DNA from 2 places in the Streptomyces sp. NPDC053474 genome. Region 1 is predicted to be linked to the other one. Evidence: predicted binding sites of a transcription regulator. Region 1 holds the regulator's gene; the other holds the start of a gene.

Region 1 (7,720 bases):
ACGGCGAGGCCCGCACGCTCGACGAACTCCCGCCCTGTCTCATCCTCCTCGACCGGCGCGTCGCGTTCATCCCGGCGGACCCCGGCGGCGAGATCTCCTTCGAAGTGCGCTCGCCCGCACTCATCTCGTACGTCGCGAGCGCCTTCGACATTCTCTGGCGGCTCGCGCGGCCGCTGTACCGGGAAGACGCCCCGCCGCTGCCCGACAAGGCGATCTCACCGGTGCAGCTGGAGATCGCACGCCTTCTCACCGAAGGCCTCACCGACACGGAAATCGCCACGCGCACGGATCTGAACGTCCGTACCGTACGCGTCCACATCGCCAAGGTGGCGCAGGTGCTCGGCAGTACGAGCCGGGCCCAACTCGGCTTCCTCATCAGCCAGTCCGGAATACTCGAACGCCATGCCTCACGGCGTTTCTCCCCCGGCCGGTGAGCGGGAGGACCGGCATGCCCCCGAGGGACGAGCGCCACCGCCCGCACGGGGCCGACACGTGGTGCGCCGCGGGGGCCGCGCTCTACGCCCGGGCCCTGCGCGAGCGCCGCGTACCCGCGCGGGACGCGGAACACGCGCCCTGCCTCGTCGACTTCGGCCTCCTGCACCCCGACCTCGACGACATGGCGTGGCTGCTGCCCAGCGCCCCCTCGCGCGCCCTGCTGCGGCTGCTGCGCGGCATCGAGGAGGACGTGGCGCACGAACGGCGCCGCGAGGCCGAGCTGACCGCCGCGTTCGAGCCGCTGCTCGCCCTCGCGCGCCCGGCGGCGGAGCAGACGGCCGCACCTTCCCCACCGGCCGCTGGCCCGCCCGCGATCACCCTGCTCAGGGGCCTGCCCCGGATCACCGACGCCGTCTGCCGGGCCGCGGACGCCTGCGCCAACGAGGCCCTGACCGTGCAGCCCGGCGGCTTCCACCGCGTCTGGGACCTGGGCGCGGCGCCGCCGCGCGAACAGCCGCTGCTGTCCCGCGGCTGCCGGCTGCGCACCCTGTACCAGCACACGGCCCGGCACGCCTTCCCCGTGCTCGCCCGCTTCGAGGAGCTGGCGGGCGACGTGGAGGTCCGCACGCTGAGCGAGGTCACGGCCCAGCTCGTCGTCTTCGACCGCGCCGTCGCCTTCGTCCCCGCCGACCGGGACCGCGCCCTGGCCCTGGAGATCCGCGTGCCCGCCCTGGCCGGTTATCTGGCCGCGCTCTTCGACCGCCTGTGGCGCCTGGCGACGCCCCTGTTCCCGCACCCGGCGCCGCAGCCCGCGCGGGGCGGCATAACCGCCCGCCAGCGCGCCATCGCCGAACTGCTCACCGAGGGCCTCACCGACGCGGGCATCGCCGAGCGCCTCGGCATGAACGTCCGTACCGTACGCGTCCACATCGCCAAGCTGGCCCAGGTCCTCGGCAGCACGGGCCGCACCCAACTCGGCTACCGCATCGGCCAGTCGGGCCTCCTCGGCCCCACAGGCCCGGGCGGCCCTCGCGGATCCCGCGGCCCCGGCCGTACCCGCTGAGGCACGAACGTCCGCAATTGCGGCTACTTGCCCCCGCCCCCGCCCCTTGCACCGCAACAAGTTGACGGTAGCGGAGCGTGGGCGCGGCACTGCATGGTGAGGACCGCAGCGGCTCTGTTGTGGTCTCCCCCCGCGGGGTCGCGCTTCCCTGAGGCGCTCCGGCCCGCCGCGTTCCGTGGCGGGCCGGGGCAGCCACGCGCCCCGCGGAGCGGGCGCCTACGCCTGACCCGCCCACTCCCGCAGCAGGCGCTCGCGCAGCTCGCGGCGCGGCGTGCCGCCCTCGTGCGAGCGCCCCCACTCGGCCATCGCCGACAGCGTGGTCAGCAGCGTGGCGGCCCCCTCCGTGAGCCGGGCGAGCAGGGCGCGGGACAGGTCGTACTCCTTCTGGGAGTAGCCGTACGCCGCCGCCACGTACGCGGTCAGCTCGACCTCCTGGTCGGCGGTCTCCACGCACACGGTCATCGAGGGCGCGTCCTCACCGCCGCCGAGCCCGACCGTGAGCGCCATGTCCACCACCATCCCGACCTGCCGCTTCAGCGACTTCACCGGGACGTCCTCGATGCTCAGCGCCCGTACGTCGTCCCAGAGCCACAGGCCGGACTGCTGGTGCCCGAGCCCGGCCACCCCCTCGGGTGTCAGCCGGACCCCGGGAGCGAGCCCGGACGGCTTCGAGCCCACGTACACATCGCCCTCGGCGATCCAGAACAGCCCGACCATGGCCATGGAGAATCCAGCTTTCCCGCGGAAGAAACACGACAGCCTGCCAACTATAGGAGTGCGGCGTGCCGTCCAGCGTTCCCCTGCGACTCCTCGCCGGAGCGCCCCGTCCCCCACGGACCAGCGGTTTCTCTCCCCCCACCACGTGCGCACCTCCCGTCACTCCGGGCACGACGAAGGCCGGGCGCCCGCCCCCGAGTCGTTCGGGTACGGGCGCCCGGCCTTCGCGTGCCGGACCGCGGCGGGCTACTGCTCCGGCGACCTCTTCGGTCGCCACACCACGAGCGCGCTCGCCTGCTGCACGTCCTGGTACGGCACCAGGTCGCGGCGGTAGGAGGCGTGGACCTGGGCCTCGCGCTGCTGCATCGCGGCGGCCGCGCCCTCGACGGCCGCCGACAGCTCGGCGACCCGGGACTGGAGCGCGGCGACCTGGTTCTCCAGCTCGATGATGCGCTTGATGCCCGCGAGGTTGATGCCCTCCTCCTGGGAGAGCTGCTGGACGGTGCGGAGCAGCTCGATGTCCCGGGCGGAGTACCGCCGGCCCCGGCCCGCGGTGCGGTCGGGCGAGACCAGGCCCAGGCGGTCGTACTGCCGCAGGGTCTGGGGGTGGAGACCGGAGAGCTGGGCCGCCACCGAGATGACGTACACCGGGGTCTCGTCCGTCAGCTGATACGGGTTGCGTCGGCGGCCGTCCCGCTCCATGAGGTCACGCTCCCTTCGCGGCCTTGAACAGTTCTGCCCGCGGATCGAGATCCGCAGTCGCCTTGCGGTACTCCTCCAGGGCTTCCTTCGCCTCGGGGGACAGCGTCGTCGGTACGGACACCTCCACCGTGACGAGCAGGTCGCCGGGCGTGCCGTCCTTGCGGGCGGGGCCCTTGCCGCGCACCCGCATCGTGCGCCCGTTCGGCGTGCCCGGGGGCAGCTTCAGGGTGACGGGCACGCCGCCGAGCGTGGGCACCCGCACCTCGCCGCCGAGCGCGGCCTCGGAGAGGGTCACCGGGACCGTCACCGTGAGGTTCTCGCCCCTGCGGCCGAAGACCGGGTGGGCGTCCACATGGACGACCACGTACAGATCGCCCGCGGGGCCGCCGCGCTCACCGGGAGCGCCCTTGCCGCGCAGGCGGATCCGCTGGCCGTCGCTGACGCCCGCCGGGATGCGCACCTGCATCGTCCGCGACGACTTCGCGCGGCCGCTGCCGTGGCACACCTCGCAGGGCGTCTCGGCGATCAGGCCGCGGCCCTTGCAGTCCACGCAGGGGTCGGTGAGGGAGAACCCGCCACCGCCGCCCCGGGAGACCTGGCCCGTGCCCACACAGGTGGGGCACACGCGCGGCGTGCCGTTCTTGTCGCCGGTGCCCGAGCACGCCTTGCAGGCGGCCTGCGAGGACATGCGCAGCGGAACCGTCGCGCCCTCCACCGCCTCCGTGAAGCTCAGCGTGACCTCGGACTCGATGTCCTGGCCGCGGCGCGGCTGCGTACGCGTCCCCGTGCCCGCGCCGCCGCGGTTGAACAGGCCCCCGAAGACGTCACCTAGGCCGCCGCCGAAGCCGCCGGCGCCCGCTCCACCGCCGCCCGGGGCGCCGCCTCCGAAGAGGTCGCCCAGGTCGAAGTTGAACGTGCCGCCGCCCGCTCCGGGGCCTGGCCTGAATCCGCCGTTGCCGAAGAGCGCGCGGGCCTCGTCGTACTCCTTGCGCTTCTTCGGGTCGCCGAGGACGTCGTTCGCCTCGGAGATCTCCTTGAAGCGCTCCTCGGCCTTCGCGTTGCCCTTGTTGGCGTCCGGGTGGTTCTCGCGGGCGAGCTTCCGGTACGCCTTCTTGATCTCGGCTTCGGTGGCGTCCTTGGGGACGCCGAGGACCTTGTAGAAGTCCTTCTCGATGAAGTCCTTGGTGCTCATCCCCGACGTCCCTCCTTCCTCGTCGTCAGGTCGACGCCGACGCCGACCGCGACGCCGGGTCCGCGACCATCATGGTCGCCGGGGGCCCGGCCGCGGCCGACGTCGCCGTCCGTGTCAACGTCAGCCCTTGTCCGGGCCACCGTTCTCCTTGTTCTCGGCCTTGTCGGCCTGGTCGGCGGGCTGGCCCGCGTCCTTGGCCTCGGCCTGGTCCGCGGCGGCGGGCGTCTCGACCTCGCCGTCGGCGCCGTCGGCCGCGTCCGGCTTCACCGTCTGCGCGCCGGGCTGCGGCTCCGCCACCGCCACGCGGGCGGGACGGATGACGCGCTCGCCGATGCGATACCCCGGCTGGAGGATCGCGACGCACGTCGTCTCCGTGACGTCCGGTGCGTAGCTGTGCATCAGGGCCTCGTGGATCGTCGGGTCGAAGGGCTCGCCCTCCTTGCCGAACTGCTGGAGGCCCATCTTGGCGACGACGGTCTCCAGCGATTCGGCCACCGACTTGAAGCCGCCGACCAGCTCGCCGTGGTCCCGCGCGCGGCCGACGTCGTCGAGGGTCGGGAGCAGCTCGGTGAGGAGGTTCGCCGAGGCGATCTCCTTCACCGTCACCTTGTCCCGCTCCACGCGGCGGCGGTAGTTCTGGTACTCGGCCTGGAGCCGCTGGAGGTCCGCGGTGCGCTCGCTGAGCGCCGAGCGGGCCTGGTCCAGCTGGGCCGTCAGTCCTGCTTCTCGCATTGCGTCCCCGGCCGGGGCCGCCGGGCCCTCCTCGCTGGAGGGCTCGGCGGCCTGCGGCGCCGCTTCGTCAGGGGTGGCGCCGGAGGGGACGTCGGGCCGCTCGGCGTCGCCGAAGCCCGGGGTCTCCTCCGTCATCAGGCAGCGCCGCCCTTCGCGTCACCGGGCTTCTCGTCGTCGACGATCTCGGCGTCCACGACGTCGTCTTCCTTGGACATGTTCGGCGCCTCGGCGCCCGGGGCGGCACCTTCGGCACCGGGGGCGCCCGCCGCCTGGGCGTCGGCGTACATGGCCTGGCCCAGCTTCTGGGAGACGGCGGCGACCTTCTCCGTGGCGGTGCGGATCTCCGCGGTGTCCTCGCCCTTGAGCTTCTCCTTCAGCTCGGCGACGGCCGTCTCGACCTCGGTCTTGACGTCACCGGGGACCTTGTCCTCGTTGTCCTTGAGGAACTTCTCCGTCTGGTAGACGAGCTGCTCGCCCTGGTTGCGCGACTCGGCGGCCTCGCGGCGTGCGTGGTCCTCGTCCGCGTACTTCTCGGCCTCTTCGCGCATGCGGTTGACCTCGTCCTTCGGCAGCGAGGAGCCACCGGTGACGGTCATCTTCTGCTCCTTGCCCGTGCCGAGGTCCTTCGCGGTCACGTGCATGATCCCGTTGGCGTCGATGTCGAAGGAGACCTCGATCTGCGGGACGCCGCGCGGGGCCGGGGGCAGGCCGGTCAGCTCGAACATGCCGAGCTTCTTGTTGTACGCCGCGATCTCGCGCTCGCCCTGGTAGACCTGGATCTGCACGGACGGCTGGTTGTCCTCGGCCGTCGTGAAGATCTCGGAGCGCTTCGTCGGAATCGTGGTGTTCCGCTCGATGAGCTTGGTCATGATGCCGCCCTTGGTCTCGATGCCAAGCGACAGCGGGGTCACGTCGAGGAGCAGGACGTCCTTGACCTCGCCCTTGAGGACACCGGCCTGGAGGGCGGCGCCGATGGCGACGACCTCGTCCGGGTTCACGCCCTTGTTGGCCTCGTTGCCGCCGGTCAGCTCCTTGACGAGCTCGGCGACGGCGGGCATGCGGGTGGAGCCGCCGACGAGGACGACGTGGTCGATCTCGGAGAGCTGGATGCCCGCGTCCTTGATGACGTTGTGGAACGGCGTCTTGCAGCGCTCCAGGAGGTCGGACGTGAGCTGCTGGAACTGGGCGCGCGTGAGCTTCTCGTCCAGGTGCAGCGGGCCCTCGGCGGAGGCCGTGATGTAGGGCAGGTTGATCGTCGTCTCGGTCGAGGACGAGAGCTCGATCTTCGCCTTCTCGGCGGCCTCGCGCAGGCGCTGGAGCGCCATCTTGTCCTTGGACAGGTCGACGCCGTGGCCGTTGGCGAACTGCTTGACCAGGTAGTCGACGACGCGCTGGTCCCAGTCGTCACCACCGAGGTGGTTGTCGCCGTTGGTGGCCTTCACCTCGACGACGCCGTCGCCGATCTCGAGCAGCGAGACGTCGAAGGTGCCGCCACCGAGGTCGAAGACGAGAATGGTCTGGTCGTCCTTGTCGAGGCCGTAGGCCAGGGCGGCGGCAGTCGGCTCGTTGACAATGCGCAGGACGTTCAGACCCGCGATCTCACCGGCCTCCTTCGTCGCCTGACGCTCGGAGTCGTTGAAGTACGCGGGCACGGTGATGACCGCGTCCGTGACCTTCTCGCCCAGGTACGCCTCGGCGTCGCGCTTCAGCTTCTGCAGGATGAAGGCGCTGATCTGCTGCGGGTTGAAGTTCTTGTCGTCGATGTCGACCTTCCAGTCCGTGCCCATGTGGCGCTTCACGGAGCGGATGGTCCTGTCGACGTTGGTGACTGCCTGGCGCTTGGCGACCTCGCCCACCAGGACCTCACCGTTCTTGGCGAAGGCGACGACGGACGGCGTGGTCCTGGCGCCTTCGGCGTTGGTGATGACGGTGGGCTCGCCGCCTTCGAGAACGCTGACGACGGAGTTAGTCGTGCCCAGGTCGATGCCGACCGCACGTGCCATTTCAATGCCTCCAGATACCTACTTGAGTGGAACTGACTCAAGGATGCCCCACAGGTTGCCCCGAGTCAACAGAGCTGAGTCGACAGGACTCAACTCTTATCCCACCCTTACGCGCAACCCAGGGATCACGGGGAGAGACGGCGCCCGCCCCGGAAGGGTTGAGCGGCGCCGAGCGGGGGCGGAAAGGGAAGCCTGAGCGACACAGATCACCGCCTGCCTGGCTGCGCGGCCGCACCGTATGTGGGTAGTCTCAGACGGACTGCATAAGTTACTGCTTAGTAATAGACGCCTCGCAGGCCTGAGGAGCCCCGAAATGCAACTCGCCGCGATCATCGTGTCGCTGGTCCTAATCGCGGTCGGCGTCGCGCTGTTCGGCCGTGCCATCCTGCAGATCTACCAGTTCGTGCGGCTCGGCCAGGCCGTGCCCGCAGGCACCCGGACCGACGCGCCCGCCGAGCGCACCCTCACCGTGGTCAAGGAGTTCCTCGGCCACACCCGGATGAACCGGTGGGGCATCGTCGGCGTCGCGCACTGGTTCGTGGCGGTGGGCTTCTTCTCCCTGCTGCTCACGATCGTGAACGCCATCGGCCAGCTCTTCAAGGCCGACTGGATCCTGCCGGTCATCGGCGACTGGGCGCCGTACAACGTCTTCGTCGAGTTCCTCGGCACGATGACCGTGCTCGGCATCCTGACGCTGATCGTCATCCGGCAGCTGAACCGGCCGGGCAAGCCGGGCCGCAAGTCCCGCTTCGCGGGCTCCAACACGGGCCAGGCGTACTTCGTCGAGGGCGTCATCCTCATCGTGGGCGTCTGCATCTTCATGCTGCACGCCCTGGAGGGCGCCCAGCACCACGTGGACGGCTACGAGGCCTCGTT
Region 2 (7,720 bases), on a different contig from region 1:
TCGAGAGCGGCGGCCGGGAAGGAGGCCATGCGGCCCGCCGCGGCCAGCTCGACGCTCGGCTCGCGCGGCGCGAGCTGCACCGTCTGCGCGCCCTGCGGCAGCGCGACCGGCTCCCCGGCGAGCGCGGCGCGGGCGTAGTACCAGCGCCAGGCGTACCAGGCGTCCGACACGGCGGGCCGGTAGAGGTAGCGTTCGGTGTTGAGCCGGTCCACGGCCTCGGCCTGCGTGGCGCCGACCGCGCACACCGACGGGGCCTGGTGCACGGAGATGTCCCAGCTCGCGTTCAGCCAGGCCTCGGCGAACGTCTGCCCGGACTGCCACTTCGCCCAGAACTTGCTGCCGTAGTCCGGGTTGTCCACGCTCGTCGTCTCGAAGCCGAAGAGCATGCGGAAGCCGAGGTTGGGCCCGCCCCAGGTGCGGATCGGCGAGTGCCCGCCGAGGACCCGCAGCGAGAAGCACGTGGACCAGAAGACATACCGTGCCTTCTCGTTGCCGAGCGCCATCCGGTTGGAGTACGCGCGGGTGCGGCCCTCCCAGGCCGCGCCGAGCGGTGCCATGAAGACGCCGTCGCCGTCCATGGTGCCGTGGCCCGAGTGGTACACCGCGCAGACCGCGTCCATGCCGTAGCGGTCCTGCCAGTTGTCGAATGCCTCCTCGTACGCCCATACCTGGACGCCCGCGTCGGCGAACCAGAAGTTGCGGTCGGCGGACCTCTGCAGGAAGTCCAGCCAGCCGCGGGCGTCCTCGTGCGTGTAGTACAGCGGTGAGGCGTCGGCGAACTTCTCGACGCTGAACGCCCCCCACAGGCCGAGCGTCGAGTCCCGCTCCCCGGCCGCGCCGGGCTTCTCCGGTTCGAGAGGTGACGGACCGCGGTCCGTGTAGATCATGCGCATGGCCTTACCCCCTGGGTTCTCCCCGTCGCGTGGCTGAGACGCACGCGGTCGAGGGGGCCTAAAAGTGTCACTGCCGGAGGGCCTTGCCCAGGTGACATTCCGGCCATAGGGAACGCGCCACGGGGGTGCCGCGCCGCCCCTGCAGCCCCGCTGGCCAGGGCATTCGCCGCTGCCCTTTTCGGACAGGCCCCGCGCACCAGCGCGGCCCCCTCGAACACGGTGAGGGGGTCGCGCGGTTGGCGGAAAACGGAGGCTGTCTACTTGCCGTCTACCGGCCGAGGCAGGCGTCGAGAACCCCTCGGCCGTGCCACCGGTGACGAGGGTGAGCCGGTGCGCGGCGGGCCCCGCGGCCGCCGCTGTCGCGACGGTGGCCGCGCCCGCTCTCGTGTGACGGCTTCCGCGTCGACTTCCCGGGCGGCTTCCGTGCTCGTTTCGGTGAGGGCTTACTTTCCCCCCATCGAGTGCAACTTTGGTACGTAGGTGATCAGTTGATGCGTCAGGCTCGGTGCGCGCCGGTGGTGTGCGCCCGCCGGGCCCCTCCCGGGTGATCCTTCTTACGGCTCCGTACCGACCCCGTACGCCGCGATTTCCTCCGGAGTGTGATCGGATGGAGGCCACGGAACTCCACCGAAGGGATTTGGCATCGTGGCTACCACGCGCTCCGCACACACGGTCTGGGAAGGCAGCCTGACCGAGGGCTCCGGCACGGTGACCTTCGACTCCTCGGGCATCGGGCAGCAGGCCGTGTCCTGGCCGTCCCGCGCCGAGGAGGCGAACGGCAAGACGAGCCCCGAGGAGCTCATCGCCGCCGCGCACTCCAGCTGCTTCTCGATGGCGCTGTCCCACGGCCTGACCGGTGCGGGCACCCCGCCCACCAAGCTCTTCACGTCCGCCGACGTGACCTTCCAGCCGGGCACCGGCATCACCGGCATCCACCTCACCGTCGAGGGCGAGGTGCCGGGCCTCGACGAGGCGGCCTTCACCGCCGCCGCCGAGAACGCCAAGGCCAACTGCCCGGTCAGCCAGGCGCTCACGGGCACGACCATCACGCTGTCGGCGAAGCTGGCCTGACCCGCCGCCCGCACCGCGGTTGAAGCCGCCGACCCCGCGCGCCGGGGCGGCGGCTTCGTCGTGTCCGAAGCCCCCGCCGGGCCCTCCCGGGCACGGCCCCGTACGCGGCATTGACAAGAGCCCGCTCAAGTTTTGTGCTGGAGGGCGGAGTGTCACCGCGTCGGAAGGGGTTGTTGGACATGGCACGTGCGGTCGGCATCGATCTCGGCACGACCAACTCCGTGGTCGCCGTCCTGGAGGGCGGCGAGCCCACCGTCATCGCGAACGCGGAGGGCGCCCGCACCACCCCCTCGGTCGTCGCCTTCGCCAAGAGCGGCGACGTGCTCGTCGGGGAGGTCGCCAAGCGCCAGGCGGTGACGAACGTGGAGCGCACCGCGCGCTCCGTCAAGCGCCACATGGGCGACCCGGCCTGGGGCTTCCCGGAGAGCGGCGCGGTGGACGGCCACCGGTACACCGCGCAGGAGCTGTCCGCGCGCGTGCTGCAGAAGCTCAAGCGGGACGCCGAGGCCTACCTCGGCGAGGACGTCACCGACGCCGTGGTCACCGTGCCCGCGTACTTCGACGACGCCCAGCGCCAGGCCACCAAGGAGGCGGGCGGGATCGCGGGCCTCAACGTCCTGCGGATCGTCAACGAGCCGACGGCGGCCGCGCTCGCCTACGGCCTCGACAAGGGCGACGACCAGACCGTCCTGGTCTTCGACCTCGGCGGCGGCACCTTCGACGTGTCGCTCCTGGAGATGGGCGAGGGCGTCATCGAGGTCAAGGCCACCAACGGCGACACGCGGCTCGGCGGCGACGACTGGGACCAGCGCATCGTCGAACACCTCGTCAGGCAGTTCAAGAACGCGTACGGCATCGACCTCGCCCGGGACAAGATGGCGCTGCAACGCCTGCGCGAGGGCGCGGAGAAGGCGAAGATCGAGCTCTCCTCGGCCGGTGAGACCGACATCAACCTGCCCTACATCACGGCCTCCGCGGACGGGCCGCTGCACCTCGTCGAGAAGCTCACCCGGGTCCAGCTGCAGGAGCTCACCGCGGATCTGCTCGACCGCTGCAAGGGCCCCTTCCACCAAGCGGTCAAGGACGCGGGCGTCCAGCTCTCCGCGATCGACCACGTCATCCTCGTGGGCGGCTCCACCCGCATGCCCGCGGTCACGGACCTGGTCAAGGAGCTGACCGGCAAGGACCCGCACAAGGGCGTCAATCCCGACGAGGTCGTCGCCCTCGGCGCGGCGCTCCAGGCGGGCGTGATCCGCGGTGACGTCAAGGACGTCCTGCTGCTCGACGTGACCCCGCTGTCGCTCGGCATCGAGACCAAGGGCGGCATCATGACCAAGCTCATCGAGCGCAACACGACCATCCCCACGCGCCGTTCGGAGACCTTCTCCACCGCCGAGGACAACCAGCCCTCGGTCGGCATCCAGGTCTTCCAGGGGGAGCGCGAGATCGCCGCGTACAACAAGAAGCTCGGCGTCTTCGACCTGACCGGACTTCCGCCCGCGCCGCGCGGGGTGCCCAAGATCGAGGTCACCTTCGACATCGACGCCGACGGGATCATGCACGTCTCGGCGAAGGACGAGGCCACCGGGCGCGAGCAGCGCATGACGGTCACGGGCGGCTCCGCGCTGCCCAAGGACGACATCGACCGGATGGTCCGCGAGGCCGAGCAGTACGCCGAGGAGGACCGCAAGCGGCGCGAGGCCGCCGAGACCCGCAACCAGGCCGAGCAGCTCGTCTACCAGACCGAGCGGTTCCTGAGCGAGAACGGCGAGCGGATCCCCGCCGACACCAAGGCCGAAGTGGAGGCGGCCGCCGCCGAGTTGAAGAGCACCCTCGACGGCGGCGACACCCACGCCGTCCGCGCGGGTGCCGAGAAGCTCGCCGCGGTCAGCCAGCGGATGGGGCAGGCCATGTACGCGGCCGCGGGCGCCGCCGGGAGCACGGCGGCGCCCCAGGACTCGGGCGCCCGGGACCCCGCCGACGAGGGCGTGGTCGAGGCGGAGATCGTCGACGACGAGGAGGCCGGGAAGGGCGGCGACAGCGGGACGAAGGGCGGTCCTGGCGCCTCCTGAGCGGGCCCGGCTACCCCCGGTCCTGGAGGTACTTGACCGTCGCCGGGTCGGCGGGCAGCAGGGTCTCGACGGCCAGCTCGGCGACGGTCACGTCCATCGGCGTGTTGAACGTCGAGATCGAGGAGATGAAGGACAGCACCCGGCCCTCGTGCTCGATCCTGAGCGGCAGCGCGAAGTGCGGCACCTGCCCGTCCGCCGCCGTGTCCTCGCCCGGGTCGAGGACCGGGTAGGCCGCCACCTCCTCGTACAGGGCGCGCAGCGCGCCCGAGCGCTGGAGCGCGATCTGCCGCTCCATCTGGTGCAGCAGATGCCCGCGCCACTCCCGCAGGTTGCGGATTCTCGGGGCGAGCCCCTCGGGGTGCAGCACGAGCCGCATCGCGTTCAGGGGCGGCGCGAGCAGGTGCTCGGGCAGGCCGTCGAGGAGCGAGGCGATGCCGCGGTTCGCGGCGACCACGTCGTACGTCGCGTCGACGACCAAAGCCGGATACGGTTCGTAGCCCTGGAGCAGCCGCTCAAGGCCCGCGCGCAGCGCGCCCATCGACGGGTCGTCGAGCGGGGTCTGCCGGAAGCGGGGCGCGTACCCGGCCGCGAGCAGCAGCGCGTTGCGCTCGCGCACGGGCACGTCCAGGTGCTCGGCGAGCTTCAGGACGAACTCCTCGCTCGGCTTGGAGCGGCCCGTCTCCACGAAGCTGATGTGCCGCGCCGAGGAATCCGCGCGCAGCGCCAGCTCCAGCTGGCTGACGCGCCGCTCCTGGCGCCAGCCGCGCAGCAGCGCGCCCACCTCGGAGGCCGTGCCCGCCCCGGAGGCCGTGCCCGCCTCGGAGGCCGTGCCCGCGCGCGGGGCACCGCCTTTGCCGTTCCGCCTGTCGGGAGCCAGAGTTGTCATACCCCTGACGGTAATCGAGGAGCCCCGCATGGCGAACGCGAAGAAGAGTGGTGCATGACCGGCGTGAACAACCCGTGGGACCCGCTGTCGTGGGAGGCCGCCGCCAGCTACCGGGCACGGGTGCGCGGCTGTCTGCTGGGCGGCGCGATCGGTGACGCGCTCGGCTACGCCGTCGAGTTCGACTCGCTGGCGGCCATCCGCGCCGCCCACGGCCCGCGCGGCGTGACCGGCCCGCTGCCCGACGCCGACGGCGTGTGGCGGATCAGCGACGACACCCAGATGACGCTGTTCACCGTGGAGGCCCTGGAGGCCGCCCACGCGCGCGAGCGCCGCAAGGGCATCGGCGGCGCGGCGCCCCAGCTCGTCCTTCAGGCGTATCTGCGCTGGCTGGACACCCAGCAGCGGCCGGGCCCAGCGGCACAGACACGCGGCGGCCTCGCCGCCGAGGCCTGGCTCTACGCCCGCCGCGCGCCCGGCAACGCCTGCCTCAGCGGCCTGGCCCACGCGCACGCGCCCGACCCGCGCGCCCCGCTCGGGCCGCCCGGGCCGGTCAACCCGGAGTCCAAGGGCTGCGGCACCGTCATGCGTTCCGCGCCCTTCGGGCTCACCCGCGCCCCCGCCGGGCGGGCCTTCGAGCTCGCCGCGCGCTGCGCGCGGATCACCCACGGCCACCCCACCGGCTCCTACGCCGCGGGCGCGCTCGCCGCGATCGTGGCGCACCTGGTCGCGGGGGACTCGCTGGAGGGCGCGGTCCTGCGCACCCTGCGGCTGCTCGCCCGGTACCCCGGGCACGAGGAGACATCCACCGCGCTCGCCCGCGCCGTCGACCTGGCCGCCGAGGGGGAGCCGGACGCCGCCCGGGTGGAGTCCCTGGGCGCGGGCTGGATCGCCGAGGAGGCCCTCGCCATCGCGGTGTACGCGGCCCTGGCCGCGCCCCGGGCCGAGGACGCCCTGACCCTTGCCGTGAACCACTCGGGCGACAGCGACTCCACCGGCTCGGTCTGCGGCAATCTGCTCGGCGCGCTCCACGGCGACCACGGCCTTCCGGCCGACTGGCTGAAAGCCGTCGAGGGCCGGGCGGTGATCGCGGCGCTCGCGGACGACCTCGCGACGGAATGCGCGCGCCGCTGAGTGCCGTGCCCGCGACGCGTTGTGGCAGGCTGACAGCGCACCCCCGACACCAAGGAAGGAGCGCGGCCATGCCTCTCGAACCGCTGTCGCAGAAGGAGATCGAGGACCGGCTCGCCGAGCTGCCCGGCTGGTCCGTCACCCAGGACACGGGCGGCGCGGGCACCTCCGGGAGCGTCCTCACCCGCTCCTACCGCCTCGGCTCGCACTACGCGGCCACCGCGCTCGTCGTCCACGTCTCCCAGGTGCAGCAGGAGCTCGACCACCATGCCGAGATCACCCTCGGCTACGACACGGTGGCGCTCGCGGTGTGCACCCACAGCGCGGGCGGCGCCCTCACCGAGCGCGACTTCGAACTCGCCCGCAGGGTCGAGGAGCTGGCGCCCGGCCATGGTGCCGCGTGACGACCGACGGGCCGGGCGGCGTCATGCTCGACTACGCCAAGGAGGCCGTCCGCTACGACGCGTCGCGCGGCGGCGAGCCTAGGGCCGCCGCCGCGGCCGATGCGGTCCTCTCGCTGCTGGCGCCGGGCACCCGCACCCTGCTCGACGTGGCCTGCGGCACGGGCCTCGTCACCCGGCGGCTCGCCGACCGGCCGGGCCTCGGCGTGACCGGGGTGGACGCCACGTACGCCATGGCCCGCATGGCCGCCGAGCGCGTTCCGGGCGCCGTCGTCCTGGGGGACAGCCGCCGACTGCCCTTCCCCGACGGCGCGTTCGACGCGGTGGCCACGGTCTGGCTGCTGCACCTGTTCGCCGATCCCGCACAGGCCGCGGCCGTGGTGGCGGAGTGCGCCCGGGTCCTCAGGCCCGGCGGCCGCTACGTCACCACCGTCGACAAGGCCGCGTCCCACGACGTGGGCAGCGACATCGACGCCGTCCTGGCGGGCCGCCCCGTCCGTGAGCCCGTGGACGGGGCCGCCCGCGTCGAGGGCTACGCCGCGGCGTGCGGGCTGACCCCCGCGGGCCGCGCCCGCTTCACCGGCCACGGCCAGGGCCGCAGCCCGCGCAGCACCGCGGAGGACCTGTTCCGCGGCTGGTTCACCAGCATCCCGACGGACAGCGCGATGGCACGGGAGTACGCGGAGCGGCTCGCGCGGCTGCCGGACCAGGACGTGCGGCGGCCCGACCCGGAGTTCGCGCTGCGCGCGTTCACGAAGGGCGCCCCTGGGTGAAGGCCCTGGACGCCGTTTGCCGAAACAGCAACGGAAGTGGCCGTTCGGGGAACGCCGACGCACGCTGGCAGCGTTCGCGAAGACCAGGCGAGAGGGCGGCGGAACGATGACGGCGTACGAGACCAAGACCGGCGGCCACGACCACGGCTCCGGCCACAGCCACGGGCACGGCCACAGCCACGGCCACGGCGACCACGACATCGACTGGGCCGAGATGGCGCCCGTCCTGGAGCAGAACGCCGAGGTCACGGCCCCGCTGTACCGGCAGGTCGCCGCGTGGCTGCGCGAGCTGCGCGCGGCGGCCGCGGAGCCGTCCCTGATCGTCGACGCGGGCAGCGGCCCGGGCGTCGTCACCAGCCTGCTCGCCCAGGCGTTCCCCAAGGCCGAGGTGGTCGCGGCGGACCCGGAGCGGGCCCTCCTTGAGCGGGCCGAGGCGCGGGCCGCCCGGCTCGGCCTGGCGGACCGGGTGCGCGCGCACCGCGCGGAACTCCCCGAC

Evidence for each region. Region 1 encodes HspR, which represses chaperone genes until heat shock. Its sites were predicted from a motif close to TTGAGNNNNNNNNNCTCAA; they were not measured.
Region 2: the regulator HspR is predicted to act here: its motif matches at 2,075-2,093, upstream of dnaK (molecular chaperone DnaK).

Annotation. Positions count from the first base shown of each region.
Region 1 covers NZ_JBITXV010000002.1:263,373-271,092, forward strand. Annotated here, with positions in the region: gene ACIG3E_RS04750 (LuxR C-terminal-related transcriptional regulator) at 1-434, shown strand, start outside; gene ACIG3E_RS04755 (LuxR C-terminal-related transcriptional regulator) at 449-1,498, shown strand; gene ACIG3E_RS04760 (hypothetical protein) at 1,715-2,221, opposite strand; gene ACIG3E_RS04765 (heat shock protein transcriptional repressor HspR) at 2,462-2,917, opposite strand; gene dnaJ (molecular chaperone DnaJ) at 2,922-4,109, opposite strand; gene grpE (nucleotide exchange factor GrpE) at 4,230-4,976, opposite strand; gene dnaK (molecular chaperone DnaK) at 4,976-6,844, opposite strand; gene ACIG3E_RS04785 ((Fe-S)-binding protein) at 7,158-7,720, shown strand, end outside.
Region 2 covers NZ_JBITXV010000020.1:51,658-59,377, forward strand. Annotated here, with positions in the region: gene ACIG3E_RS35335 (DUF6345 domain-containing protein) at 1-887, opposite strand, end outside; gene ACIG3E_RS35340 (OsmC family peroxiredoxin) at 1,539-1,964, shown strand; gene dnaK (molecular chaperone DnaK) at 2,144-4,036, shown strand; gene ACIG3E_RS35350 (helix-turn-helix domain-containing protein) at 4,047-4,922, opposite strand; gene ACIG3E_RS35355 (ADP-ribosylglycohydrolase family protein) at 4,977-6,053, shown strand; gene ACIG3E_RS35360 (4a-hydroxytetrahydrobiopterin dehydratase) at 6,122-6,454, shown strand; gene ACIG3E_RS35365 (class I SAM-dependent methyltransferase) at 6,478-7,224, shown strand; gene ACIG3E_RS35370 (class I SAM-dependent methyltransferase) at 7,331-7,720, shown strand, end outside.